Aureispira sp. CCB-E: one gene and its partner. The protein of the gene in region 1 interacts with the protein of each later gene in a pairwise test. Links are inferred from orthologs where the notes say so. Each region holds a gene or a part of one and is shown on either strand. Other genes may lie near its edges. The genes, in order: QP953_RS07950 and recJ.

Region 1 (15,845 bases):
CCTAACTTTTTACTACTTTCTGGTAGCAATGTAAAGCACCTTGAGTGCCCCGAGGGGGAATCGAACCCCCACTCCCTTGCGGGAACTGGATTTTGAATCCAGCGCGTCTACCAGTTCCGCCATCAGGGCTTTTTGGTGTTGTGCTCCTTCGTAGAAGCGATTGCAAATATACGGCACTTTTTTAATTCTGCAAACTTTTGAGCTTATTTTTCAATATTTTTTTAATTTTTTTTAATACCCCTTTCCAAGTAAACCATCATAACAACTGACTATCAAAGCCTTATTAAAAAAATATTTTTTATGTTTTTTTTATAAAAAGTTTAATCAGCAATAATACTTTGATAAAACAATTGATACAGCACAAGCAACTTATTTTAAGTTGTCCTTTCAAGTAATTGTTTACCCTTTTAATATTTCCAACACCAATTCCTTGGTCATCTTCCTACCTGCTGCCTGCTTTCGAATTTCCTCAAACTCGAAACGAAAGTCACAACCAGCTTTCCAGTCACTACAACCATAAGCTTTTTGTCCCTTTAAAACCGTTCCTTTTCCGCACTTTGGACATAGAATTGCATCAGATTGAGAAGTATTTTTGTTAGGTTTTGGAACAGCTGCTTCCAACTTCAAATTGAAATTATCATCAAAAACAAGCACCCCATCAACTTTCTCTGTATCCTTCTTAAAACCTTTCAATTTGACAGTTGAACCTTTTGAAACTAAGCGAACCAGTTGTTTTTCTGATAACTTCTTTTTTAAGAACTCAAAAGGAAGTCGAAAGGTACAACCCGCTTTCCAGTCACTACAACCATAACTCGTTTTTCCTTTCAGCAAAGTTCCCTTTTTGCATTTAGGACAAGTTTGTTCTAAAATGCCTACCGATTTAGTAGCTTTTTTAGTGGTAGATGTAGGCTTGGGTACGCTTACTTTGCTAGTTTTGGAAGGCGCCGATAAACGACGAACGTAGCGAGCAGCCTTCACTTCGGCTACCAATTGATGCACCATACGCTTCATGTCATAAATAAACTTCGCTGCATTATATTCACCATCCTCAATTTCTTTCAATTGCTTTTCCCATTGTCCTGTCAATTCTGCTGATTTAAGCAATTCATTTTGGATAATTTCAATCAATTGCAATCCAACTTCTGTAGGAACCAACAATTTTTTTTTGCGTTGAATGTATTTTCGCTTGAATAAGGTCTCTATAATTGCTGCCCTTGTCGAAGGACGACCAATCCCATTTGCCTTTAGTACTTCTCGAAGTTTATCATCGTCCACTTGCTTGCCTGCTGTTTCCATCGCACGCAACAGGCTTGCTTCCGTATACATTTTAGGGGGTTGTGTTTGCTTCTCAACAAAAGAAGGCACATGAGGTCCTGTCTCTCCTTTTACAAAAGTAGGCAAAGTTTTATCCTCATCCGATTTCTTTTTACTTCGTACAGCCTTTAAAACAACTCGCCACCCTTCTTCTAAGATTTCTTTTCCAGTAGCTTTAAACTTCACTTGTTCTACTTCTCCCAAAACAGTAGTATTGGCTACCAAACAATCTGGGTAGAATGCTGCAATAAAATGACGAGTAATAATATCATAAACTTGCTGTTCTCCCTGCCCCAAACCTTTTTGATAACCTGTTGGAATAATAGCATGATGATCGGTCACTTTATTGTCATTGAACACTTTTTTTGATTTACGAATTTTTTTCCCTAGCAATGGTTGAGTATAAGTGTTATAATGACTTAACTTCTGCAAAATACCTGCAACTTTAGGATAAACATCATTCGGCAGAAAAGTTGTATCAACCCTTGGGTAGGTCACCAACTTCTGTTCATAAAGTTTTTGTACAATTTTGAGTGTATGGTCAGCCGAAAATCCAAATTTATTATTACAATAAACCTGTAAGCTGGTTAAATCAAACAGTTTTGGGGGTAACTCTTTTCCATTTTTCTTGGTCACTTTGGTGACCTCAAAAGGTTTCCCTTCCACCTTTTTAAACAAAGCTTCTCCATCTTCTTTTTTAAAGAACTTTCCCTCTGTACAGCTAAATGTTGTTTCTCTATATAGCGTTTGCAATTCCCAGTAAGGCTCAGGCTTAAAATTTTGGATTTCTAAATGCCGTTTAACCAGCATAGCCAGTGTTGGTGTCTGTACTCGTCCAATCGACAAGACTTGTTTGTACCCACCATAACGCAGTGTAAACAAACGCGTCGCATTCATACCCAACAGCCAATCTCCTATTGCACGTGAACTGCCCGCATAATATAAATTATCATAATTGGATGCATCTTTTAGGTCTTTAAAGCCATCTCTAATTGCCTCTGGGGTTAAGGAAGAAATCCATAAACGGAGCACCTTGCCTTGGTATTGGGCTTCTTTGATAACCCAACGTTGAATCAACTCCCCTTCTTGTCCAGCATCACCACAATTAATTACCACAGAAGCTTTTTTAAATAAGTCTTTGATAATCTTAAATTGCTTTTGTACCCCTCCATTGTCCATTAATCGAGTTTCAAATCGTTCAGGCAACATTGGAAGGTTTTCCAAGTTCCACTGTTTCCATTTAGCATCATAATCATCTGGCGCATACAGCGTACAAAAATGCCCAAAGGTCCAAGTTACTGCATATCCATTTCCTTCATAATAGCCCTCTTTTTTATCTTTAGCACCTATAATAGCTGCGATCTCTCTAGCAACACTCGGTTTTTCAGCAATACAAACTTTCATTTATTAATTTTCTATTTATTAGTAGTTAGCTCGGCTTCTATGGTGTCCTTTCAACAAACTATTCTTAACAAAACTACCTACTTCTAATACTTCTTCAAGTGGTCAAAATTACAAAAAACTACTACTATTCATAAATCAAATCCAATGTCATTTCCAAAGCTTCCAATTGGTTATAAATCCGATACCTAGACAACTCTAAATCAATCAATAGATGATAATGTTCTAATAACTCTATTTTTAATTCCCAATAAGTTTCTAAACTATACTCCTCTGCCAAGTCCTCTATCAAGGTCTCCCAAAATGCTAAAGGTTCATCTACTTTTTTTCTATTAGGATACAACTCTTCCAATAATCCCTGCAATTGCGTTACTGTTAGCCAGTTGGTGTCGGTTGCCAACACATCTGCCTCTACATCCTCCCATATTTCGTTGGGTGTAACCAAATGTTCGCATGGCATTTCTAATACACTAGAAAAAATAGCCTCGGCATGCAATACGTAGAAGACATTGCCTGTATTGTGGTAAAAGTTCTCTAAGTAATGAATGTAAGCCCGCTTGTCCCAGTCTACCCAATCTCGTTTAGTAACATCATTGGTCAAGAATATAATTGGCAATTGAGGTTGGTTGATTGCCGTCCATTTTAGCATTTCATGATAAATACAATAATCACCATAAGGGGATTCAGGTTTTTGAATAAGATCTCCTATTCCTGGAAAGACTTTATTAGGATTTTGATATAAATAAGCATCCACTTTGTGCTCAAAATTCTTTTGATCAACTTGATCAATTACTTGCTTTAAAACGTCAAATTCAGCTTTCAGAAACTTAAACTCTTGTTTTTGTAGAGGCTCTAAATGGTTGAATTTTGGTAGCAAATTTTCTAAATCGTACCGACGTAATTGTTTTTTGCAACGTGCCGTACGTTCTTTGGAGAATACGTTCAGTAGATTCAATATATTACTACTATTTGCATAAGCCCTCTCCAAATCCTTCTTAAACTCAGGATAAGCTTCTAATACATCTTCATTCTCCTCCAAATAATCTCTTAATTGTTGTTCAACCTTTTGTTGATGCTTGCTCGGTTGATTTAAGTAGAGTTGTCGACTATAGTTTTGACGCACTTTTTTGAGGTGCTTTTTGTGTTCTCGCGCAACTTGGTTGGGGATGTAAATTTGTCCTTGATGGTCTTCTAAAAAGGCGTACAATGCCTTTCGAGCAGCTAGAGGCATTTGATAATAACCTAACAAGACGTTGGTATCCAAAAAAACTGCAAACTCCTTTTTTAATTGTTGTGCCTTCTCAAAATGTGTCCGATATAAGTCAATAGCTTTCTCTTGGACTATTTTATCTTCTTTGTTTAATTGAGTTCCATAACTAAACTCATTTCCAATCTTCTTCTCCATTTTATTTTTTAACATGCGCTCAAGAATCACAACTGGTTATTTTTGAGTAATAACGGCTTAGTTGGGCAAAGGAAAAGCATTAAACCTGAAAAACTTCCTGAAACAATAATTCGTAATGCGTTCCTTTTTCGGTTTTTAAATGTCGAATGGATCCTCTTAACTGAATGGCTAATCTTCTTACCAACATAAGCCCTAAAGATTTTGTTGTTTCTAAAATATCTTTACTAAAACAACCAATTCCATCATCACCAATTTCTAATCTAAAATTTGGATACTCTAAGCAGCTTAGTTTTACGCAAATACTTCCTTTTTGTTCGTTTGGAAAAGCATATTTTAAAGCATTTGTAACTAATTCATTCACTATCAAACCTAAAGGAATCGCAGTATCTACATTTAAAGAAATATTAGGTGTTTCCAGTTCGAGTCCAATAGGGCTTTCAGTTCCTTTCATTGCCAAAATTAACCCTTCTACCAATCGTTTCAAATAAGAACCATAATTAATCTTAGAAATATCATCGGATTGATACAACATTTCATGAACCATTCCCATAGCATTAATTCGGTATTGACTGTTCCTAAAAATCTCCTTGACAGCTTCATTCTCGATAAAACTTGACTGCAAACTCAACAAGCTAGTGATAACTTGCATATTATTTTTGACTCGATGGTGAATTTCTTTTAGCAACACCTCTTTTTCTAGTAAAGATTCTTTGAGTCTTTCAGCAGCATTTTTGCGTTTTGTAATGTCACTAATAAAACCAATAAAATATTGAGCCCCTTTTAAGGTCATTTCCGACAATGCCATTGTAATAGAAAATTCTTTTCCATTTTTATGAACAGCACAAACCTCCAAGGCTTGATTTAAAGTAATTCCACTGCCGTTTCTTTTATAACTATTCACAAATGCCTTATATTTCGAATAATTCCTTTCTGGACCAATCAATTTATACAGCAATTGCCCTATGGCTTCTTCTTTTGTCCATCCAAAGATATCAACTGCTTTGGGATTCCACTCTACGATGGTTCCATCTATTTTTAAAATAACAATAGCATCGGGTGCATATTTAAAGATGGTACGCACCTGTTCTTCCTTGTCCTTTAAAGCAGCACTAGCAACTTTATCTTTTGTAATATCAGCAACATAACCATACCACAATGTAGATCCATCTGGCATTTGAACAGGGGTAGAAGTTCCTCGCATCCATCGCACGCCTTTGCCTGGTATAATCAACCGATAATCTAAGTTCCAATTTTTCAACGTTTCGCGTGACCGAACCCCTTCTTCTCGAAACAATTCAATGTCTTCTTCGGGCATGTGTTCAAAATATTTCGTTCCATCTTCCATCAATTCTTGAGCAGTAATACCATGTGTTTTGTACACACTACTACTCACAAAAGGAAAACAATACGTGCCATCTGGAAATAGTTGAAACTGATAAATCACACCTGGAACCTGTTCGGCATGTCGCAAGAACATTTCACTTTGTTCTTTAGCAGCCAAGTAAGCTTGAATGCTTTTTTTATTAACTAATTGTTGTAATATAATTTGAGAATACCAAGTTCCCTCCCAATACATAGATACAATCCTAAAATCACATTTTAGGTAGGTTCCATCTTTTTTTAATACTCGAATATCTGGAATAATGACAACCGACTCAGAAGTTCGCTCTCCTTCTGTTAAATTTAACAACGTAATATCTTTGGGATGAATTAATGTTACCAAAGGTTCCTTTCCGATTAACTCATCTTCATCCCAATACCCTAACTGAAATAAAAAAGCAGAATTGACTTGCTTTATAGCTTTAAAATCGTGAATTAAAATTGCTTCTGGGCTGTTGTAAAACAACGCAGCGTATTCTATTTCTTTTCGCTCTAATTCTAGCTTAGTGGCTGCGTGTTGAGCAGCTAGGATCATTTGCCGTTCTACTAAGATGGGCAATAATTCTAATTCATCCGCAAGGATGCAATCACGGGCTCCTGCCTTTATCCACTCCAATTTAGCTTGCTTTGTAATTGCACCAACAACAAGACAAGGTATCCCTGTCAATTGCCTTTTTAAAACCTCCCCAATAACAGACGCATAACACTCAGACAATGGTAACTGAACGATTACAACATCAAACTTTTCATTCTCTACAGCATCCTTAAAAGTTGATACTGTCTTGGCGAAAGTTGAGATTACGTTGTATTCACTTTCCAGCAATGCCATCCCCTTTGCTGTAGTAGAATCCGCTTCCTTGACCCATAAAATTTTTAAAGGGAGTTTCATTCTTAATTATTTAGAATTGTCTAGTATCTTATTTTAGTCACTATTCGAGATAGTTAAGTAATTCACGAAATTAAACCATACAATAAAGTGAGCTACTTATTACCAATTATCATCTATTGATTGAGTTTTTTCCTGCTACACAATACCATTCAACGCTTCCATATATTCCTTAGAGTATGGAATTAAAGTGGGGGCTACTTTTTATCTTTTTGTTCATACGCTTGCCAAATTAGCTTGAACCAATAACACAAAGGTACTGTTCATAAACATAGCAGGCTATCGTAAAGTCATACCATAAACAATTAACAGGCTATTATTTTCAATACCATCCCCATTTTAAAACAACTTTTTAGAAAAAGGGTTATAGACCTTCTTCAATCGATTTATAAATACATACCTTTGTACTTTGACTATAAGTTTAAACTTCGTTGATTATTATTCGCTACGTTCATGAGAGCGCAAGCTGGGTTTGTTACTCCTTACTGTCGTGAGCTCGCTATGCTCGGTTCGCTGCTACTATGTGGTTTCAACGCAGTAATATAAGTTTATACACGCTAGTAATTAAAGTCAATGTGTAATAGTTCGCTAAAACCATATGCTTAGTACTAACGTTAAACCATATTAGAGATTGACCTTGCTCCTATTGAGATAACATTAATGCCTTACGAGTTTTTTATGTTTTTTGTAATAGAACAAGGAATAAGATAATTAGCAGACTACTCTATACATTGCGTTATTTAGAAGGAATATCTAGAATAAATAGTAAGTAATCTTGCCATAAATTTTAGTACTAACAAGACAAAAGCAAAGTAATAGCGAGCTATCAAGAAGCTTTTAAAGTAGTTCATCGCAAAATTTAGCTGTCAACAGATTATTATTTGTTTAAATCAGGCACTTAATACTAATTCTTAATGTTAAAGGTGATCTATCATCTTTTCGTTATACTATTCGTTAATAATACACTTTTTAAACCATTTTACAAAATAAAAAAAAGCATGGATTTCAGCTTAAACCAAATTGTATCTGTTTCCTTAATTCTGTTCTCAGTGATTGATATTTTTGGTTCTATTCCAATCATTATAGATCTTAAAAAAAAGGCTGGAGGGCATATTCAATCTGGAAAAGCAACAATTGTTGCAGGCATCTTGATGATTCTATTCTTATTTCTTGGTGAATCTATTCTTGGTTTATTCCACTTAGATGTTCAATCGTTTGCTGTAGCAGGTGCAATTGTCATCTTTTTACTAGGTTTAGAAATGGTTCTCGGCATTTCTATTTTCAAAGAAGACGAAACTTTAGCACGCTCTGCATCGGTCGTTCCTATTGCCTTTCCATTAATTGCGGGAGCTGGTACCATGACCACCATTTTGACATTAAAAGCCGCTTATGATACTTCTAATATCTTTGTTGGAATTATTTTAAACCTTATTTTAGTATTTATTGTCTTAAAACTTTCTAACTGGATTGAGCGAAAGATTGGTCGAGGTGGAGAGGCTATTCTGCGAAAAGTTTTTGGAATTATTTTGTTGGCAATCTCTGTTAAAATTTTTAGAGAGAACTTGTTTACAGGTATTTAATCCATGAACGCAAGTTGCTAATTGAATGCCCAATGCTCAACAAGTATTGGGCATTCAGTTTTTTTCTACCAACGTTACTCCCAAGTCCAATGACCAAATCGAATGTAAGCAGGTTCTTTCAAATTATATGCTGGTTTTTCTCCTAATAATAATAAATTGCCATCTTCTAATAACTTTGTTGCCTTGGGATAAATGGCAATCCCATCCTCTTTTAGCCCCAAGATCGATTTTTTTGATTCCAATGTTCCTGTCTTCAAATTTATCTTACAATGTACCAAATGGCAGTTTTTAGGCTTGTTATAATACCCCTTTTTTAATTGAAATTCATCAATAACATCCAAGTTTTCTTTCAACTCATTGTACAACAAGTGCAAGTACCCTCCCCGCTCACAAGCATAAAATGAGTATAGTTTTTCTGGAACATTGGTATATCCTTCTCCACCTGCTTTTTGGCGTTTTGGTAGTACTGTCGCCCATTCTACCTGATCACCAATGACTTTGGCTATCAACAAATTATTAAGCTCATGCAATTCTTGTCGTCCCTCTGATTTGTCCCAATAAGCATTTACATAATGTTGCTCTGCAACCAGAATTCGCCCCGCTTTACTTTGTTCAAAGACAGACTTTATTTTATAGTTTTTGAGGCTCAGATGCTTTCTCTTCTTTATTTTTCTAGGAATTTTTGCCTCCATTTCAAGAATTTCACTAGGATAATCAATCACAACAGGCTGTTCAGAGAAATTAGAATTTAAGTTTAAACTAAATAGACCTGCTTTTTTTCTTGGCAATTTATAAGTTCCTATACAAATAACTTTTCCTGTAGATGGATCGACAGATAATTTAGCCGATACCACAATAGCACTATCTTTAGGGGACAATACCTTTAACGTATCTATCGCGTTAGGACTTCCTTGCTTGCCCATATATACTACACTGTACACAAATCGAGTTCCAATCTTTTTTTCCTCCTTCTTGTCTTTTCCTTTGTATAATTTACACAACAAATAAGCATCACCTGCATCACTTACAACAGCATCCACAACATCATCGGTCGTAAATATTCCCGCCTTTTGCGGTAAAGATATTTCCTTCTTCCACACCTGTTTCATTTCTACGTCTACCAACAAAGCTCCAAGATTTGCAGTTGCTCTTTTCCTATGTGGTTGTTCTCCATAAAAGAGAATTTTTGATTGATCCAATGAGCGACAGGAACGAAATGGTTCTTTAGGATTGATCAGTTCCTCGTAACCTACTGAATCTATAAAATACGTGGCTTTGTTTAAATCCAATGTTCCTGTATCAATACCATTCAACCACAGATACTTCATTGGCTTATTTTCATCATTCACAACACCCCAGACATATGGTTTTTCTTTTATCGAAATTCCTTGCGGAGGGCTTCCTTTTGTACCATGATAAGAGAAATCAATGGTATTAGCACCTTCTTTTTTATTAAAATTCCAATCGTAAAAACTTACTTTTCTTTGGTAATAATAATTGGCATCCTTATACTGTTCTAGAACATAAAAACCATCTCTAGTAACCTGAATAATTTCATTTTTATTAAAAATAGAGCTCATTTCATAATTCGCACTCCATTTTATTTTTTGACAGCAAGCAGTTGCTACTGTTCCCACTATAATCATCCAAATAAGAGGGCACCTCTCCCAATTCATCCTGTTCAGTTTCATAAACCATTTATTATTTAAACCTTTTGATACATCAAACAATAGTTAACTGCGCTGCTACGAATCAAAACTACATCAATAATCACTTAATTAAGATACTCTCTTCCATAGTCTTGCTATTGTCACTTACAAACCATTATCCGCCCAATTTATTTATTCCCTAAATAAAAAAGTTGCTTGAATCATTCGCAAAGACTCAAGCAACCCTTTTATATAAAAATTATCTTATTTAGGCATACTACTCGGACTCAACAAATCATAAAATTGATCCAATTTAGGAAGAATTATAATTCTTGTACGTCTGTTGATTGCTTTGTTTTCAGGACTATCATTAGGAACTAAAGTATTGTGCTCCCCTCTACCTGCGGCAATCAAACGATCAGGATTGATGTTGTACTTCATTTGCAGTTCTCTTACTACAGAAGTAGAACGTTTAACACTCAAATCCCAATTATCTTCTATACATTCCTTGCTAATAGGATCGTTATCCGTATATCCTTCTACCATTACCTCAAAGTTAGGTTTAGACTCTACTATTTTAGCAATTTTGCCCAATACTTCCGATGCTTTGGGAGTCAGTTTGTAACTTCCTGAGTTGTATAACATCTTATCTGACAAATTAATAAAAACTACTGTTTTGTCAACTTTAACCTCAATATCTTGGTCTTCAATCCCTTCTCTCAAAACACTTTTTAAATTAACAGCCAATACCAAATTCATAGAATCTGCCTTGGTACGAGCAGCTTGTACATACTTGATGTACTTATCTTTTTTCTCCAATTGACTCAACGTCTCTTTCATATTTTCGTTAGCCGACTTTGACAAGACAGTCAAATCGCCAACGGTATTGTACTGCTGATCACGTTGTTTCTTCAAATCCTCAATTTGTCCTTTTAGATCTTCGATTTGTTCTTGGCGCAAATTCAACTCTTTGGCATCTACTTTTGCAGCCGTCAATTTTGCATTACAAGATTCTAAATCTTTCATCAACTTACTCATTTCCTTTGTCAAGCGATTCACATCTTTATTAGATGCTTCCAAGGTATTCTGTAAGCTGGTATATTTTTTCTTGCCTACACAGGAACTCAATCCTACAACGATAGCTAAAAATAAAACTAAATACTTAATGTTCATGTCTAAATTTGTTTAGTAATAAGGTAATATGAATACATTTCAACAGCCATTTTGTCTACTAAAACCACAGATAAAGGCAGTAAGTTCATACAATACTCCAAAGTCATAAAACTTATCGTCTTACCTATTTTATAAGTAAAATAGGTACTCTGTGCACAATACTTGATGGTATTACTACACTGATTCAAGGTGCTACGTGGTTTCCACAAAGTAATGATATAACAAAAAAGCTATCAAGGTTCTAGGTATGCTCTTTTGAGCCTACTATATAACAAATGTAGTTAGATTTCTACAGATAATGCTAAATTTAGAACGATCTTTCTATAACAGCAAAATGTTTTTAAATCCCTTATTACAACAAAAAAGGTCACTCAAAGTTTCTACAAAACTTCAAGTAACCTTCTCTTTTTTATGGCGTGACTTCTCATCAAGCCTATATACCCTCTAACAAGGAATAATCATGCTAAAAAAAACTTATTAGTTAGGCATTTCCTTTGGGTTCAATAATTCATAAAATTGGTCCAACTTAGGTAGAATTATAATTCTCGTACGTCTGTTGGTTGCTCTACCTTCTGATGTATCGTTCGAAACTAAAGCATTGTACTCTCCTCTACCTGCGGCAATCAAACGATTGGGATCTACATTATGTTCTTCTTGTAACGCTCTAACAACAGAAGTTGAACGTTTGACACTCAAATCCCAATTGTCTGTCACACACTTTCCATTCATTGGCACATTGTCCGTATACCCTTCAACCATTACTTCAAAATTAGGTTTTGCTTTAACAATTTTAGCAATTTTTCCTAATACCGTTGAAGCTCTATCCGTCAATTCATAACTTCCTGAGTTGTACAACATTTTATCTGATAAATTGACAAATACAACTGTTTTGTCAACCTGAACATCAATATCCTCATCTTCAATACCATCTTTCAATACACTTTTCAAGTTAACAGCCAATGCTAAATTTAAAGAGTCTGCTTTGGTCCTAGCAGCTTGTATATATTTGATGTATTCATCTTTTTCTTCTAATTGGCGCAATGTTTCTTTCATATTTTCATTAGCCGACTTTGACAAGACAGTCAAATCGCCAACAGTGCTATATTGTTGTTGTCTTTGTTTTTTCAAATCTGCAATTTGATTTCTCAAATCTTTAATTTGTTCTTGGCGCAACATTAACTCCTGAGCATCTGCCGATGCCATTGCTTTACACTCATCCAGATTTCTCATCATTTTGCTCAACTCTTTTGTTAAGCGATCTACATCTTTATTAGAAGCTTCTAAAGTAGTTTGTAAGCTTGTATATTTTTTCTTACCTACACAAGAAGTCAAACCGAACCCTAGTGCCAAAAAGACTATTAAATACTTAAAATTCATGTTTCCGTTTGTTTTAAAAGTGAAAAAAAATTAAAACCAATTAATACATGTAATTATTAATACCAGACAAAAAGACATACAGATTGACTGTAATCATTTGTCTAACAAAACAAATACTACGATTAAATTCCTACACACTCTACCCAAGCAATAGGATTAGATTTTAAATATGTATTTATTCTTTTTTCCCTTTTGTTGTGTATTGCACTTTGCACAAAGCCACATACACCAAAAATTTTTAGCTAAAATTTCTGACAATCCTCAAAGGTGGATTGCATCTTCATTTACAAAAGGTTAAGGTCTTATTAAGCTATAACCACCAAGTGGCAAAGACCTAATTTAGAATATTTGACGACAGGCGACAGTAATTTATATTAATTGTTAATTGGGTATTATTCTATTGCCTGCTCATCTATAACAACAGGAAAGAGGAGTTTTTGTTTATGAAAAATACTTTTTTTCTCAAAACTCCTATTACTTATTTTTCTATGTACAAATGAAAAAAATCACTTAATGGCACCACGCAAACCCAATTCTATGGCTTCTAGATTTTTGATTTGTTGGTTGATAATTGAAAAACGCAATAATGTTTTTACTCGGTGAAATCCATAAACGCCACAAGCACCAGGGTTCATGTGTAATGTTCCCAATTCTTTATCACGCATTACTTTCAAAATATGAGAGTGCCCACAAATAAACAGTGTAGGGCGATACCATTTTAGACGACCATGAATATATTTGGGATATTTGCCGGGATAGCCACCTATATGCGTCATCCAAACAGTTATACCTCCACACTCAAAATGCAATTCCTTAGGATAACGTGCCCTCAATTCATGCCCGTCAATATTCCCATAAACAGCTCTAAAAGGCTTGAAGGCTTCCAAACGATCAGCAGTTTCTACATTTCCAATATCACCTGCATGCCATATTTGGTCACAATCTTTGAAGAATTTAAATACATCTTCGTCAATGTGACTATGCGTATCAGACATTAAGCCTATTTTCATTCAATTCTATTTTTTCTAATCATACAAATCAACTAAGCCTCTTGCTTCAATTCTACCAAAGGCTCTATATCTGTAGCATTTGCTTGTCTTTTGGTTCCTTTCATCTTAATTCGTTGCAAACCACTGAACAATAGCCCAAACATCATCATAATGCAACCAACCCATACCAACTGTATGCCAGGGAAAATCAAGGCTTGCACAACAACATATTCTCGTTTTGGCGTCTTATCTTTTACTTGCAACAATACTTTGCCTTCTTCTGGCAATATATTGGTCAATTTAAATTCTAAACCTAAACGATCTAGTTTGGTTGGCAAGTTAAATTGCTGGCGTCCACGAATGTAATACAACGCTCTTGCTTCATGGACTTCTTTGGTATTAATATCATGAATGTCCAAAATAGCGGTGACAGGAATATCTCCTGCTTCGTATTTATAATCTGGATGGTCGTATGTTTCTGTATCGTTTGATCTGTAGATAACATAGTAGCGGTTGGTATAAAAAGTATCCCCCACTGCAATATATTTAGGTTGCCAAGAGGTGGTATCTGCTTTAGCCTCTGCTTCAGGATCTACAAATGCCCAATGTGGTACAGCTAATGTAAACACATCTTGGTGAATATAATGTTTGGTATTAGGATTAGCCGCTCGGAATTTCAAGCTTCGATTGGGCAAAGTATCGTGCAAGACATTCGGTGTCGTAATAAACCTATCCACAATATTTCCATCTACATCCTTTTTCAAGAAATTGAGTTCAAAATATTGCGCATTTCCTTCTGTCCAATTTTTAGTATAACTAACCGAAAAGCCATTGGTCAACTGCACTGTTTGTCCATAAGGAACCAAAATATTTTTATTCGTTTGTTTGTTCAAATCCCCTAGCAAGCCGTCCAGCTCTTGAGAAGCAAAAGGATCAGCAAGTGCATGTTTTAAAGCCCCTGAAAAGACAACTCCTACTAACATTAATCCAAAACCTACATGAGATAAAGCAGATCCCGCCAGTTTCATGTTGCCTTTCAACACCCCCAACAAATAACTAGTGTTGGTTATCACAGCAAAAATACCACAACCAACCAATAACCAATATTGCCATGCTACAATGCCACTTGCCCACATAATTGGAACCGTTAACGCAATACTACCGAGTGTAGCACCTAATATATATAAGCTAAATCGCTCTCCATACTGTCCTGTCATCGTTTCTTTTCGGTAAGCCAAAAATTGAACGACACCAGAAAGTAATGCCACCAATATTCCTATCCACAATTGGAAATTATTATGATGCGCGACCACATCTTCTGGAGGAGCAATATTTCCACCGTCTAATGTTACAAAGAAGTTATAAAAACTATCTAAAACAACAACACCTTCCACCGAACTCAACAAGCTTACTCCCCAATCTACTAGAGTATCAAAAGGTTCAATGACAACAAGAGCATTGATAACAGGAATTGACGTTGTTACCGTAATCAATCCCGAAGAAAATAGCAAGACCAAAGCGCCAACAAACATCCAAAATTCACGAGAATAAGCACTTTCTTCCTTTTTAGGGGCAGGAATTTCTTTTCGACGATAAGCATAAAATCCTGTTCCAAAAAATGCCAGAGCCCCCATAAAAATAATCATTTGCCACTCTAAGCCCATTTCGGTAAAGGCATGAACCGATGTTTCGCCTAAAATTCCACTACGAGTTAGGAACGTAGAATAAACAATTAGAAAGAATGTGCTTAGATAGAAAAAGTATGTGCTCTTTGTCGAATAGCCTGTTGCTCTAGCAACTAAGGTGGTATGAATACCTGCTACTAAAGTAATCCAAGGCACCAAAGAGGCATTTTCTACAGGATCCCAAGCCCAATAACCGCCAAAACTCAACGCTTCGTACGCCCAAACACCTCCCATAAAAATTCCTGTTCCTAAAACCGCTCCACTAAACAAAGCCCACTTCAAAGCGGGCGCCATCCAACTTTTATGATCTCCTTTCCATAAGCCTGCAATTGCATAAGCACAAGGCACAATAGTAGTGGCAAAGCCCAAAAACAAGGTAGGCGGATGTATGGTCATCCAATAGTTTTGTAACAATGGATTCAAACCAGTTCCTTCTATAGATTCTAGATAATTAGCTGTATTAAAAATTGGAGCAAAATGAACATCTCTCAACAACATAAATGGGCTTCCTCCTATACGAATCTCGCCCAAATGATAACAGCCCATTAAAACTAAACTCAACAAAACCAATGTTGGTAATAATGCTGCTATCTTAAAAACACCTTGCAAATGCTTGGGACCTCTAAATATCAAAACACTAAATAGGGTTGTTAATACAAGCCATACAAAACCGCTGCGACCGTATAAGTTGCCCAAAAACGCATAGCTTGTACTTTCTGGATCTCCGCCATAGAAATAGAGTCCTAAAATAAAAAATACAAAGAAAATTTGTGCAAACGACAAGACAGCCATAACAGGTTGTTCCCATTCTTTGGCTGTTTTTATTAATACAAATCCCAATATAGAGTGCCAAAACAACCACAACAAAAAACTTCCTTCTTGTCCTTCCCAAAAAGCAGCAAACGTATATCGAAACGGCAATGTATCGGAGACATGACTCCACACATAATCGTATTCATAATACTTGTTAATCATCATAAAAAAGATGAGAACAATCACGCTAATA
Region 2 (15,699 bases), 1.1 Mb from region 1 along the record:
GAGTTTATCAAGGGGGGATTTTTTGTTTGGATCGGCATTTAGATCGGTTGCATACTTCTGCCAAAACATTGGCATTTGTAGATATTCCGTCCAAAGCTGTTATTAAGAAAGCCATCTTTGATACCTTAGAAGCCAATGGAATGAAGGATGATGTGCATATTCGTTTAACTTTGACAAGAGGGGAAAAAATTACTTCTGGAATGGATCCTCGATTGAATCAATATGGTTCTTGTTTGATTGTATTAGCTGAATGGAAGCCACTGGTTTATGATAATAAGAATGGAATTAAAATTATCACAGCACACATACAACGTAACTCTCCACGTCATTTGGACTCTAAAATTCATCATGCCAATTTATTGAACAATATCCTAGCAAAAATACAAGCGAATGTAGCTGGAGCAGATGCCGCTCTAATGTTAGATGCTTATGGATTTGTGGCAGAATTAAATGGTACCAATATTTTTATGGTTAAAAATGGATGTCTTTATACGCCTCACGCAGATGCCTGTTTGCATGGAATAACAAGAGGACTAATTATTGAAATTGCGCATGAAGCGGGGATACCAATTGTAGAGAAAAATCTTTCTCTGACAGAATTTTATGGTGCTGATGAAGTTTTTTGTACTGGAACTATGGGAGAGTTGACTCCGATTGTGGTGATTGATGGGAGAGTAATTGAAAATAAAAGCGACAATCAGATTTTAGAAAAATTGAAAAGGCTATTTGAAGCAAAAATACCTGTGTATAGTGAAAAACTCCCTTTTTAGTATATAACTATTGGATCAATAGCTCGGTTCGCAGGGAGTAACAAAACTAACTAAAAGCGCAGCGCTCACGAAAAACTACTATTTGATTGTTACGACAGTTTATTCTATAGAATTTTTTACAATTTCTTATCAATGAAACCGTATTTAGAAATTAATGAAGAAGTAAGCAATGCTATTCAAAAAAATCAACCTGTAGTAGCATTAGAGTCTACCATTATTTCGCATGGAATGCCTTTTCCTCAGAACCTAGAAACGGCTATGGAAGTAGAGCGTTTGGTTCGAAAGAATGGAGCTGTTCCTGCTACCGTTGCCATTATGGATGGCATGTTCAAAGTAGGGTTGACAAAATCCGAAATTGAATATTTGGGACAAAAAGGGCAAGCTGTTGTTAAGGCTAGTCGAAGAGATATTCCTTATTTGATCTCTCAAGGAATAGATGGAGCAACAACAGTTGCGTCGACGATGATAGCGGCAAAAATGGCTGGTATTGAGGTTTTTGCCACTGGTGGTATAGGAGGTGTGCATCGTGGTGCCGCCACTTCTTTTGATGTTTCTGCTGATTTGCAAGAACTAGCAAAAACAAATGTAGCAGTAGTTTGCGCTGGAATCAAGGCTATTTTGGATTTAGGATTGACGTTAGAATATTTGGAGACGCATGGAGTGCCTGTTGTGGGGTATCGAACCCAAGAATTGCCTGCTTTTTATACTCAAAAAAGTGGCTTTGCTGTGGACTATCAACTGGATCACCCGACTACTATAGCTGATTTTTTAGAAACAAAGTGGCGCATGGGGCTAGATGGAGGTGTCGTTATTGCCAATCCTATTCCCAAAGAAAAAGAGCTAGACTACGATTATATGATGCAAAATATTGAATTAGCAATAGAAGAAGCCAAGCAGTTGGGAATTAAAGGAAAAGAGAATACCCCATTTCTACTAGCAAAGGTGAAAGCATTGACCGAAGGGAGAAGTTTAGCGTCGAATATAGAGTTGGTTTATAACAATGCTCAGTTGGCAGCTCAGATAGCTGTGGCTTTATGTCATAAAAAAAAATGACGCCCCTAAGAGCAAAGTTTAGGAGCGTCTGAAAATGATATTTTGATTTAACTTTCTTCTGTGCCAATGTATTTGCTGAGCATCTGCTCGGTCTTAGCATTTTCTATTTTTTTGACATAATCTTCACTCTCTTGCTTGTCTCTAACCACTTTTGCCAATACAAAACAAGATGAAATACTGAATAGATAGGTCATTCCAATAAAGGCTTTTTGATAGATATCCATTTGTAGATAAATTAGCCCAATGACCATTCCAATGAAAGAAACGCCAAAAGAAATCCAGGCTAAGGTTGAGAATGCTTGTGTATTTGAATTTTGATACTTGGTTGACATAATTTGAGTTGTTTTGTATAACCAACGTTTGTGATACACGACTCTAGTGTGTGGGGTGTTAGTTATTGTAAATGAACAATATAAATTTGTATTTAACCATAGAGTCAAGATTAGAGCCTATGCTCGTTTTCTAAACCACTATACAAACTACAGAAAGAGCCCAATTTGTTCCTAGGTGTCAAAACTTTAGCATTTCTTAACATATAAACAATCAAAGTGTTAAGTAAGAATTCCGCACTATTACTCAGCATTTTGTCAATCTTTTGAATTTAGATTCATCAAATCTACAGCAATTCTCGGTTTGTTTATTTTTTAATATGTTTTTTGTGATGAAATTAATAATAGGCTAACTATCATTTGTTTACAATTTATTTGCTTGTTGGGTGTTATGGAAAATTATTGCATGAGGGCTTTGCCGTTGTTATGACATATGGCTAAGTTTTCGTGATTTTTTATAGTTGCGACCGAAGGGAAGCAACCCGAAGGACCTCTGGCATTATAAAAAATAGAAAACCCGAAGGCTCACGCAGTAAAAGAACAAAAAAACAGCATTTTTAGCTATCATATTAAACTTTTTACAAACCGAGAATAACTGTCAAATCTAGTACAAAATATAATTTAAGCTAATGACGTTACTATAAAAAAATGGCGATTTTCATAGACGAAAATCACCATTTGTAGAGTTATTATTAGAGTTGAAAATTGCTATCTAAGCATTCTGATCTTGCAAAATCAACAAAGGCAAATCAGACTTCAAAGCAACTTGTTGACTGACGCTACTATGGAACAAGTTCTCAAACCAGCCACGCTGTCTAGAGACTAAGCACAGGACACTATTTCCTTTTTCATGTGCAAATGTGAGAATACTTTCCAAAATTTGGTCAGATTGAATTTTTGTGTAATTAAAAGGAACAGCCAAGCCATTTAAATATTCTTTGATGGTTGGATCAATGTCAGTATGAATTTGTTGATTAGACACATGCACCAACTCTATATTGAGGTTAGATTTTTGAGCAATGTCAATCATTGGATTCAACGTATTTAGGACAGACATAGTCAAGGCATCAACAGCAACAACAATATTCTTAATATCAGAATAGTGCGTATCTCTAGGAATTGCCAAAACAGGGAATTGGGTATGTTTGATTAGCTTACTCGCTGTACTTCCCATGACCTGTTTGCTAAGGTTTGATGCACCTAAGGTACCCATAATAATTAAGTCGGCATCAATTCTTTCCGCTTCGCTTTCAATCATTTCTACTGGATACCCTTTTTTACAACGTCCTTTTATATCCAAATCAAAAGAAATACTTTCTTGGGTTGCTTTAACAAAAGCTGCCATTTCTTTTTCTCTGTCCTCCTTGACGACACGATTAATGCTGCCCAAATGACCAGCAGGGGCACTTGTGTTGTAAGTATGTACCAGACGCAATTTTGCATTGAATTTGTTTGCTAGAGCCAAGGCAAAGTCTAATGCTTTGTCTGCATTTTCAGAAAAGTCAGTGGGGACAAGAATTTTTTTCATAAAATAGAATTTTTAAAGATTGGATATGTGGAAGTTGTTTAAGCAAATATAAAATAAATGTAGACGAATAAAAATGATTATTCTCATAAAAATAGGTATTTTTAATCATCAGCATCCGCTATTTCCAATCTTGTACACATTATGGCAGACGAGTATTCTAACAAAGACATTTTATTTGTTCATTCTAATCAAAATGTAGATAAAATTCCTGACTATATCCAGGAAAACGCAGCTTGGGTTTGTAACTTGGATTTAAGTTATAACAAGATAGAAGATTTAGGCGAGTGTATCACTCAATTTAACAAATTGCGGCATTTAGATCTATCGCACAACAAGTTACAACAGTTGCCTTCCAACTTTAAAGCATTACAAAATTTAGAAACACTCAATCTTGCCAATAATCAACTCAACTCATTTCCAATCGTTTTGACTCAGTTGCCCCAACTTAAAACACTTAATTTAAAAGGCAATGGCTTACAAACATTGCCAATAGAAATAGAGCAATTACAAAACTTAGAACAGTTAGAGTTGGGCTTCAATCCTTTAGAAAAACTGCCCTCTACATTCGCTAAGCTCAAAAAACTAAAAAATTTGAGTTGTACCAATAATCGTTTTGAGACTTTCCCCGAAGTATTGTTAGAAATGGAACAACTACAAAAAGTGAAGCAATTGGATTTGGAGTTCCGCTTAAAACTACCCACCCGTCGCTTAGATTTATTTTTTAAAGTATTGAGGCATCTAACGAAGCAAAAAGCAACCTTGAAAACTAAAAAAGCTGCTTTTGAAATATTGTTTACAGAAACTTGTTTGCAAAGTCGGGCAGATGTACTCCCTCTATTATTAGTCAATTACGTTACCTTTTCTCAAGTCGTAAGAACATACATCACTACAACGTATTCCAAACCATTAAAAGAAGAAAGTAACATTAGCATTTTAGGAACAACAGAATGGATGGATATAGAGAGTTTAGATAATCCAAACATCTTGTTCAATCAAATAGCACCTACGACAACACATGTGGTCTTAGGAAGGACGATCACCAAACAACTCTTAGAACTCTTGCACGACGATTTATTTTTTGTATCAGAAAAAGAAGCATTAGCCTTTTTATCTCCGAAGCAGCCTGCCGATTGGTTGGCAGAACATCGTCAAAAATTACTGGAATTATTGCAGAGCAATCAAAATGAGAATATTGCTTTGGCACTCCAATTATCTAAAGACAACGCTTTGTTAGACAATATGCTGACCGATTTATTAATGGCTTATACTGCTGTTGATGCGGGCAATAGTCGCCTCAGAAATGCTATTAAAGAGGCTTTTTATCGTAGAATTCCTAATTTTGAACAGCTGACGCTGCCTAGTGCTTCATTTCAGTTTTATACACCCAGTAAAACAGAGCATGTTATTTTTCAAGGGATCAAAAATATTACCAATCAAACAGAGGCGTGGGATGGTTTGAAGATAGCGCATCGTTTGTTTCAGCAGTATGGAGTGGCTTATACTTATATTTTAGAATATAGTAACGAAGAAGATGAAAAAAAATGGTTGGAGCAATTTTTAAAAGAAGATACGATTACATTGAGTATCTTGCCGAAATTAAATCGACTGCCTAAATCTATTCGTTATTTTAAGACCATTCGTCGACTTAATTTACGATCTTGCAACTTTCGGCAATTTCCTGACGTTGATTTATTGTTGCAATTGCCTAACTTAGAGGAAATAGACTTGCGTGACAATCCAATTTCCTTTGTGCCAAGAGATTTATTCGAATTAATATCAGATTATAGAATATTTCTGTCAAAATAAACATACAAAGTAGCACTATTGCGTGGTATGGATTATTATAATGATGCTCTAACTACTACAGATAAAAAACAGTAAAAATTAGAAATAATGAGTGTTTTACAAACCAACGGACTGACTAAAATTTACAACAAAACCCTACGTGCTGTTGATAACTTAAACCTTACCATAGAAAAAGGCAACATTTATGGAATTTTAGGTCCTAATGGTAGTGGAAAAACAACAACATTGGGAATGGTGCTAGGAATTATTCATCCTACAAACGGTCAATATACTTGGTTTGATGAAGCACCTTCTGCCAAAACTCGTCAGCGGATAGGCGCTATATTAGAAACGCCTAATTTTTATCCTTATATGAATGCGCAGAAAAATTTAGAAATTGTAGCGCACATCAAACATGCTGATCCAAAGCAAATTCCTGCTTTAATAGAATTGGTGGGACTACAAGGACGTGTCGATTCTCCATTTACGGCTTATTCTTTGGGAATGAAACAGCGTTTGGCCATTGCTGGGGCACTAATTGGCGATCCAGAGGTCTTAATTTTTGATGAGCCAACGAATGGCTTAGATCCACAAGGAATTGTCGAAGTACGTAACTTGTTGATTGAAATAGGAACAAGGGGCAAGACCATTTTATTGGCAAGTCATATTATTGATGAAGTAGAAAAAGTTTGTAATCATGTTGCTATCCTAAAATATGGCGACCTTATCGCTGCGGGGAGTGTGTCAGAGATTTTGGGAGGCGAACCGATTATTGAAGTAAGTGCCCCTGATTTGGAACAACTAAAAAACACGCTGTCAGAGTTTAACTTTGTAACAGATATAAAAGAAGACGGTCCTATCTTAGCGTTGAAAATGTCTTCAGAGACAACAGCAACAGATCTCAATACGGCTCTGTTTAACAAAGGAGTTGTGTTAAGTCATCTACATGTACGCAAAAAAAGCTTAGAAGCAGAGTTTTTGGAACGTACTTCTTAACGTTACATTAGGAGCATTGTGTTAACTCTTTATAGTTTTTGATGGCTAGCTGATTAAAGGGCAATAAATACATTATATTAGGATCTAAAACGCAAATCTTTGACATTCAGTTGCAATTTGGATTTCCCTTTAAAGCTATTTTCCTCAATAACATAACACATTTCAAATGGTTTTTTGGCTTGAAGGTCGTGAATATATTCTCCCAAACCAAAGGCAATTCCTTCCATTGTTGTTCCTTTTTCTTCTTGAACAACTAATTTGAGATGACGGTTTTTTAATAATTTGGAATAACCTGTATCTTTGAGATGTTTCGAAGAAAATACAGGACGCATATTTTGCGGACCAAAAGGAGCAAATTGTTGCAGTAGTTGCCAAAATTTATCATTAATAGCAGAGAAGGACAAGGTAGCATCAATGTATTGAGTAGCTTGTTCTTGTAAGGGATGGATATTTTGAGCAACAATCCGTTGAAAACGTTGCGTGAACTCTTCTAAGTTAGAGGGTTTTAAACTAAGTCCCGCAGCATATTGATGACCACCATAGTTGACCAATAAATCTTCGCATTGAGCAATAGCTTGATAAATGTCAAATCCTTGTATAGAACGGGCAGAACCAACAATGCGACCGTTGGAGGCGGTGAAAACAATCGTTGGTTTGTGAAACTGATCTACCATTTTGGAAGCAACAATCCCAACAACGCCTTTGTGCCAGTTTTCTTTGAATAAAACAATTGCTTTTTTCTCTGCAAAAATAATGTCATCTTGTACAGTTTGCTTGGCTTCTACCACCATATTCCATTCAATATCCCTACGTTCTTGGTTGATCGCTAGCAATTCTTTAGCTAGTTTTTTTGCTGATTCTTCCTCTTGTGCAATCAATAAATCGACAGCTTTGCTAGCATGCACTAACCGACCTGCTGCATTGAGTAAAGGACCCAATCCAAAAACAACATCTCTAACAGAATAAGTATTGGTTTTACCTAATAAATCCATTAATGTTTTTAAACCCAATCTAGGATTTTCGTTTAGCTGCTGCAATCCATAAAAACTTAATACTCTATTTTCTCCTGTTAATGGTACAAAATCACAGGCTAGGCTGATCGCTACCAAGTCAAGAATAGGCTTTACTTCTTGCTCAAATGATATATTGTAAAGCTGTGCAAACCCTTCAATTAATTTGAAGCCAATGGCACAACCACTCAATTCTTTGTACGGATACGGGCAGTCCTTTTGTTTGGGATTGAGAATGGCATAGGCCTGAGGCAATTCTTCGCTAGGCAAATGATGATCACAAACAATCACATCAATTTGTTTTTGATTGGCAAACTGAATGGCTTCATGGGCTTTGATACCACAATCTAAAGCGATAATCAAGGTACATTGATGTGTGGCAGCGTATTCGATCCCTTTGATAGAAATGCCGTAGCCTTCTTTGTAACGGTCTGGTAGGTATCGGTGTAGGTGTGGGTGATATTTAGAAAAAAAACGATACAGCAGAGCAACGGAACTAGTTCCATCTACATCGTAGTCGCCATAAATTAGAATGGGTTCTTTTTTGATAATGGCTTGTCCTATTCGTTGGATTGCGTCTTCCATTCCCTTCATTAAAAAAGGATCGTGTAAATGACTCAATTGAGGGCGAAAGAATTTCTTGGCGGCATCAAAATTGTTGATGCCTCTTTGGACTAGTAATTGACAAAAGATAGGGTGAATTTTTAATTGCTGGTGTAGTTCTGTAGCTTCGGTAACATCATATTCTGTAAATTCCCAGCGTTTTTGCATAGTTCTTGAGGTGTTCTTGGTATAATTAGGAGATTGTTAACTAGAATTTAATCCTTAGAAAGTAGTTGAAGTCCTAAGAATCGATTATTTTGTATTGAAAAAATAAAAAAGCCAATCGACAAAAAAGACTAACCGTTGATAGCTTACGGATCTCATGATAAGATTGTTGCCAAAAGGAACTAAAATATTTGAGAGAAAGTCCTTAGTTGGTGGCATGAAGTGTAACTTCAAATTTACAATAAAGAACCATAAAAAATAACTCAATGCGCATCATAGTATTTATTTTTATTCTTTTGCTAGGGAATAATGTTTGGGGGCAAGAAGACACAGCAGCAGTTCAAGCAAGCCCTGAACAACGCCAAAAACGATTGGAAAATGCAGAAGCAAACTTGACACTAGGTTTGAAAGATCATGATGGCGCTCCTCGAAATAACAATGGGATTCGAGTCGTTTTCTATAATGCAGAGAATTTATTTTTTCCAGAAGACGATAGTACCAAAAGAGACGATGACTTTACCAAAGGTGGTCTTAAAAGGTGGACTTACAATCGCTATCAACAAAAATTGAATAATATTTATAAGGTGATGATGGCAGTTGGAGGTTGGGAACCACCAGCAGTGGTGGGATTTTGTGAATTAGAACACAAAAAGGTATTAGAGGATTTGATTAATAAAACGCCTCTCAAAAAGTTTGGCTACGAAATTGTTCACGAAGAATCGCCAGACCGAAGAGGCATTGATGTTGGTTTTATTTACCGCCCAAGCAAATTTAAGTACCTTGATCATGAGGCTATTCGAGTCGATTTTCCTTTTGATAAAAATCTAAAAACAAGGGATGTATTGCACGTGCGTGGACAAGTCTTAGGCAGAGATACCTTGAGTGTGTTTGTCAATCACTGGCCATCGAGATGGGGAGGACAAGCCAAAAGCGAGCCTAAAAGGGTTTATGTAGCGTCTTTGGTTCGTCAAAAAATAGATGCTTTGTACGAAACAAACCCTAATGTCAAGGTTGTGGTAATGGGGGATATGAATGACCATGCGAATAATAAAAGCTTGATAGAAGTTTTAAAAGCAAAAGGGGATAAAGAAGCCGTTCAAAAGGGCGATTTGTTCAATTATATGGAGGGCTTGGGCAAAAACTGGCAATTGGGCTCTCACAAATACCAAGGACATTGGGGAACATTGGACCACATCATCGTGTCTGAACCTTTGTTGAACGAAAAAAGAAGAGGATTTTTGAGGGCATCAGATGGTGGTGCTCATATTTTTGCTGCTCGGTTCTTGTTAGAAGAAGATATTAAATATTTAGGTTTGCAGCCTTTTAGAACATACGCTGGTCCTCGTTTTATAGGTGGTTTTAGCGACCATTTGCCAATCTATATAGATTTAATGTATACAACTGGATTAGAAGAAGATGAGGCAGTAGAAGAAGAGGATGTAGAGGAGTAATTGTCAACAGCCATGCAGTAGCAGTGTAGCGACTAACTGATCGTTAAGTAAGCTTGTATTGGTAGCTCAAAGAAACTGCTCACAACGAGAGGGAGCAAATAACTATGTATATTAATGACCAATCGCCCTAACCATGATAAATAAAAATACACCTGCTAATTACTGGATAAACTTTCTTCTGGGAGTTGTCTTTCTAATAATTATAGGGCTATCGACTTACAAGATGGCTTCGATTGCATTTCCTTATATTGTACCACCTTTTCCAACAGACATTGATTTTTTGGCTTCCAAGCAATGGGTTGTAGACGAATGGCATTGGTTAGCGGCATTTTATATTCATATTACCAGTGCCGTTTTGGTTATTGCAGCAGGGCTAACCCAGTTTTCAAAAAAATTAATGTTTCAATATCCGAAATGGCATCGGTTGATAGGAAAACTCTACGTATTTTTGATATTGTTTGTTGCTGGACCATCTGGCTTTGTAATGGCTTTTTATGGTAATGGTGGTTTTTGGGCACGTTGCGCATTTGTGCTACAAGCGATCATATGGTGGTGGCTTACTTTTAGAGCTTATCAAACAATACGAAGAGGAGCCTTAGAAGCTCACGGACGATATATGATTCGGAGTTATGCGATGACACTTTCAGCCATCTCATTAAGAGCTGCAACTTATTTGGTTTCAGACTGGAAATTGAGGAATGGCATTATTTGCCCAAATAGTACATATAGTTTACTCTGTTATCCTGATTTTTATATCCTCGTAGCGTGGCTAAGTTGGGTCGTGAATCTAGTTATCGCAGAATTTTTGATTTGGATAGGGCTTGTAAAATATTATTTTAGAGCTTCTCGCAACTAGTCTGGTTTTTCCTTGTTATATAGCAACATAGTTGTATTGATAGAATTTTTCTGAAGGACTACTTAGTAGCTTATTAATAAAATAATGAAAAAGCCTAGTTCTAGTTTATACTGTTTGATGGTGCTGTTAATACTAAGTATAACAGCTTGTAGTTATTTGCCTGAAGCAGTAGTGTCAATCGATGGTGTTCAGATTAAGGAAACGCCAAATTATATTAGTTTATATCCTACCAATGCAACTCTATCTAAGACAGGAGTGCTCTTTTATCCAGGAGGATTGGTAGATCCTCATGCTTACAGAAACACGTTTCAAGATTTGGTGCTAGATGGTTATCCAATTATTATTGTTAAAACATCTGCAAATTTGGCTATTCTAAATGGAAATAAGGCAGCAGCTTGCAAAAACGTATTTCCTAGCGTAGAACAATGGATTTTGAGCGGACATTCTCTAGGAGGTGCCGTTGCTTGTATAGATATTAATAATAATCCTTCAGAATATGTTGGACTGGTATTAATGGCGTCCTATCCTAGCAAAAGTGCGAGCTTGTCAGATTGGAATGGGGCTGTCTTGTCACTTTTTGGAGAACACGATGGTTTGGCAACTCCTAAGACAATTCAAGAGAATGAATATTTATTGCCATCGGGGAATATAATAGAACGTTTGGTAGATATGCCTTTAAATTCAACTAGAGGGCAAACGATTTACCATCAAATAGATGGCGGTAATCATGCTCAATTTGGAAGTTATGGAAAACAAGATAAAGACGGGATAGCAAGAATAAGCTCTAAAGAACAGCAAGAAGAAGTCTTAGAGTATATAAGAGCTTTTTTAAATGCAAATAATTGGTAATCATGCGATATATAGTTATAGTAGGACTGTTTTTTTTTCTATGGCACCCTACCTCCAAAGCTCAACAGCTGTCCTTAAAATCCCTTTCTTTTTTGGGAATTGCAAGCAATGTTGGAGGAGAATATTATTATAATGGAGGTGGTCTAGAATTGGCTTATCAACATAATGTATGGAAGGGGAGAGTCTTAACTGGGCTTGAGTATAGAATGATTAATTGGGGAAATCAAATAGGGCTTAATTTAGGCTATAATCTGCCTTTTTGGACTAAAGGGGCGTGGCGAGCTTCGACAAGTATTCAAGCTCAAATTGGCTGGGCATTGTTTTATCAAAAAAGTCTACTAGTTTTTGGGGTAGAATGCATTCCTGAAATAGAATGGCATTCAAAGAAAGCTTTTTTTGCTACAGTAGCCTTGGGAATTCGATACACCAATTGTCCTACTTATCAAAACTATGGACAGATTACGCAGACCGTTGATTTGCCCATTAAAATAGGTTTGGGGTTTTATTTGTGTAATAACACAACTCGTTGATACGATCGTAATATAGTGTACGCCGCTTAGAATATAAACTTCTACGAATCTCACTGAAAGTGCCTTGTAGATTATTTCTTTAACAAGAAAAACAAGAATAGATGAAATTTTTAATGGTATGCTTAGGAAATATATGCCGTTCTCCATTAGCCGAGGGGATTTTAAAGCAGAAGATTGAAGCAGAAGGATTGAACTGGGAAGTAGACTCGGCAGGAACAAGTGGGTATCATAATGGAGAATTGCCCGATGCTCGTTCTATTGCAATTGCAGCAGAACATGGTTTGGATATTTCCGATCAAAGATCAAGGAAGTTGACAGTTCAAGACTTGGAGAATTTTGATATAATTTATGTCATGGATAGTAGTAATTACAACGATGTGATGAACCTATGTCAAACAACCATTCAAAAATCAAAAGTAAGTTTGATTATGAATATGGTGTTACCAGAGAGAAACGTAGCCGTTCCTGATCCATATTGGGAGGACAGTGGCTTCAAAAAGGTTTACCTAATGTTGGAAGAAGCCTGTTCTGAAGTTGTCAAACGTTACCAAAAAGAAGCCTAAATATAAAAATGCCAATTGGGAAGATTAAACTTAATAAGTGCTGTCTTCCCAATTGGCAACATAAAATATAGCTGAGGCGATGTTACATCCCACCACTAGTATTAATTGTTTCTCCTGTAATATAACTAGACATATCAGAAGCGAGGAAGATCGCTACATTGGCAATTTCCTCTGTTGTTCCAAGACGTTTGAGAGATGTTGTTTGAATCATATGATCCTTTACTTTCTCATCTAGCTCATCTGTCATATCAGTTGCGATAAACCCAGGAGCAATGGCATTGCATCGTATATTTCTAGAGCCTACTTCTTGGGCAATCGATTTAGTAAAACCTATCATACCAGCCTTTGAAGCAGCATAGTTAGCTTGTCCAGCATTCCCCTTTAGTCCTACAATAGAAGATATGTTAATGATAGAGCCACCACGAGCTTTTAGCATAGGACGCATGATACACTTCGTGAAATTATAAATAGACTTTAGATTGTTGTTCATAACGTCATCCCAGTTATCCTCTGTCATACGCATTAATAAATTGTCACGAGTGACACCAGCGTTATTGACTAGGATATCAATAGTCCCAAATTCTTTTATCACATCAGCAATCAATCCTTGTGTTTGCTCAAAAGAACTAGCATCTGAAGCAAAAGCTTTGATAGTCGTACCATATGTGGAAGCTTCTTCAACTAATTGATTGGCTTGTTCAGAAGAGGAACGGTACGTAAAAGCTACGTGTGCGCCTTGTTCTGCAAATTTTTTGACCATTGTTGCGCCAATTCCTCTTGAGCCACCAGTGATGAGGGCTATTTTGTTTTCCAAAAGTTTCATAAACTTGAAAAAGATTGATTTTAAAAAAAATGTAGGACAGAAATAGATGCCTACAAAGGTGTTAATATGTATTGGTATGGATGCATCAAAATTGTACGATGCATAGGTTTTCTATATGTATGATTCTAATTTAGGCTGAAACCCTCATACGCATATAAAAAAAATCTCAACTTTACCTTGTAGATTGTTTTACAAGCGCAATATTAGTTAAAAAAGCTGAACTCTCTTAACAAATGCTTAAAAGGTTTGAATCAATTTGCTCATATTTCTAAGGTCTTGCTAATCATATAAAAGCTCAAAATGGGGGGAGAATGTCTTCTAATTTGCCAAATATTTAGACGAACGATTGCTTAGAGAACCACTAGTTTTGTTATCTTTACACAAAATCAGAAGTTATGAAATTTAAAATGCCAATATCTATTTCGGATATAGCAGAATTGATAGATGCTAAAGTTATCGGAGATCCTAAGATCAAAGTTACTTTTTTGAGTGAAATTCATAAGGTAGAGAAAGGAAGCTTGATGTTTGTAGATAATGAGAAGTATTATAATCAAGCAATTTACTCTGCTGCAACAGCTATTATTATAGACAAAGAATTAGAGTGCCCAGAAGGCAAAGCCTTGTTGATTGTTGAAAAGCCATTTGAAGCTTATAATCAACTCGCCCTACACTTTAGTCCTTTTGTGCCTGTTTCCCAATTTATTAGCCCAACGGCTATTATAGGAGAAAATACTATTTTGGAGCCTGGTGTTGTTGTCGGAAACCATGTGACGATTGGAGACAATTGCTTAATTCGAGCCAACACAGTACTTTTAGACAATACTAAGATCGGTAATAATGTAATTGTACATGCCAACGCATCTATTGGAAACGATGCCTTCTACATGAATAGACAAAAGGACAAATCTTATAATCGCTGGCATTCCATTGGTCGAGTTATTATCGAAGATAATGTTGAAATTGGTGCAGGGTGTACGATTGACAAAGGTGTTTCTGGAGATACAGTGATTGGAGAAGGAACAAAAATTGACAATTTAGTACATGTAGGACATGGTGTCCGTATTGGTAAGCATTGCTTGCTAGCTGCCCAAGTTGGAATTGCAGGCAAAACTATTATCCAAGATCATGTTACTATTTATGGTCAAGTGGGTATTTCTAAGTCCTTAGTAGTTGGTGAAGGAGCAACGATCCTAGCCAAAACAGGAGTGTCAAAATCTATTCCAGGTGGAAGCAACAAAGAGTATATTGGTATTCCCGCAGGAGAGTCTCGCACCAAATTTAGAGAAATAATTGCTTTGCGTCAGTTGCCTGAAATAGCTAAGAAGGTGAATGAAATATACGAAGCGTTATTTAAAAATAAGAAAAAGGAGTAAGAGTAAATTACGCAGTAGCAGCGTTATCAGAACGAGAAGAAAATAAACAAAACAGATAAAAGGCTCACTTAAAAATCATTAGATAATTACTTTACAGAGCTGATAGGGTTCTTATTTAATGGAAATAGACTCGAAGTGTTATTCAATAGGGACAAACTTTCTTATATTGGAATTGTCTGACAAATGTTATTCTCTATATGGAGAATAATTTATAACTTTATAAGGTATAGGGAGGTTCTTTGCCCTCAATTTTTGGTATATGGTAATACGAACTATATAAAAACTGGCAAAGATTTTGAATTATCCTATTTATTCTTGAATCCTTCGATTAATTAATTACTAAAAAAATCAATTTAAATGAAACGTATTGCGCACCTTTTTAGTATAGTGGCTGTTGGCTGTTTAATGTTTATGTCTACGTCTATTTCGGCTCAAACCTCTATCAATGGCAAAAATTGTATCGGTACTTGGAAAACAATAGATGATGAAACAGGGAGAACGAAATCTCATGTAGAAATCTATAAAAAAGGAAGTAAATATTACGCCAAAATAGTTAAATTATTGGATGAGCAAACTCTCAAGGATAGTGGGGAAAAAAGCTTTGAAGATATCAAATGTACCAAATGTCCTGCTGATCGTGGTCAAGGAAAACCTTTGTATGGTTTGGAAATTATTTGGGACATGGAAGAAGCATCCGATAAGTGGAAAGGAGGAAGCATCATGGATCCTAAAAAAGGAAAAGTATATACCTGTACGATGTGGATGGATGATTCAGATAGTTCTGGAGACAAATTATCTGTACGTGGTTGGGTTGGCTTTTTCTACCGCACGCAAACTTGGCATCGTGTAAAATAAATTCAATCAGATTGAAAGAATAAGGATGGAGTTCTACTTTTGTAGGACTCCATTTTTAGTTTAAATAAGAGACCTATTGTTATTTACTTTTATTGCTAACCTAGCCAACTTGAAAGAGACCAACTAAGAGTACGTTAAGAACCATTTTGACAAATAAAAA

Evidence for each region.
Region 2: the proteins of QP953_RS07950 (region 1) and recJ interact in binary tests that used the Escherichia coli proteins (3 or more experiments, as listed by UniProt). The link is inferred for Aureispira sp. CCB-E from one-to-one orthologs.

The regions. Positions count from the first base shown.
Region 1 is NZ_CP133671.1:2,088,078-2,103,922, reverse strand. Bases 60-3,103 are described here. They hold QP953_RS07950 (DNA topoisomerase 3), read right to left. Parts: upstream 2,719-3,103; coding sequence 400-2,718; downstream 60-399. Other genes in these bases: QP953_RS07945 (PIN-like domain-containing protein), read right to left, coding at 2,843-3,103. Also shown: more of QP953_RS07945, read right to left, coding at 3,104-4,120; QP953_RS07940 (PAS domain S-box protein), read right to left, coding at 4,200-6,389; QP953_RS07935 (MarC family protein), read left to right, coding at 7,385-7,966; QP953_RS07930 (hypothetical protein), read right to left, coding at 8,041-9,642; QP953_RS07925 (OmpA family protein), read right to left, coding at 9,880-10,788; QP953_RS07920 (flagellar motor protein MotB), read right to left, coding at 11,266-12,165; QP953_RS07915 (metallophosphoesterase), read right to left, coding at 12,672-13,175; cytochrome c biogenesis protein CcsA, read right to left, coding at 13,208-15,845.
Region 2 is NZ_CP133671.1:1,011,652-1,027,350, forward strand. What follows is about bases 5,891-8,788. They hold recJ (single-stranded-DNA-specific exonuclease RecJ), read right to left. Parts: upstream 8,243-8,788; coding sequence 6,539-8,242; downstream 5,891-6,538. Other genes in these bases: QP953_RS03865 (ABC transporter ATP-binding protein), read left to right, coding at 5,891-6,461; QP953_RS03875 (endonuclease), read left to right, coding at 8,506-8,788. Also shown: QP953_RS03840 (aminotransferase class IV), read left to right, coding at 1-770; QP953_RS03845 (pseudouridine-5'-phosphate glycosidase), read left to right, coding at 903-1,823; QP953_RS03850 (YiaA/YiaB family inner membrane protein), read right to left, coding at 1,871-2,155; QP953_RS03855 (universal stress protein), read right to left, coding at 2,865-3,680; QP953_RS03860 (leucine-rich repeat domain-containing protein), read left to right, coding at 3,822-5,486; more of QP953_RS03865, read left to right, coding at 5,574-5,890; more of QP953_RS03875, read left to right, coding at 8,789-9,690; QP953_RS03880 (DUF2306 domain-containing protein), read left to right, coding at 9,824-10,546; QP953_RS03885 (alpha/beta hydrolase), read left to right, coding at 10,631-11,395; QP953_RS03890 (hypothetical protein), read left to right, coding at 11,398-11,925; QP953_RS03895 (low molecular weight protein-tyrosine-phosphatase), read left to right, coding at 12,027-12,488; fabG (3-oxoacyl-[acyl-carrier-protein] reductase), read right to left, coding at 12,571-13,311; QP953_RS03905 (UDP-3-O-(3-hydroxymyristoyl)glucosamine N-acyltransferase), read left to right, coding at 13,707-14,684; QP953_RS03910 (DUF2147 domain-containing protein), read left to right, coding at 15,042-15,539. UniProt on the Escherichia coli protein: Single-stranded-DNA-specific exonuclease.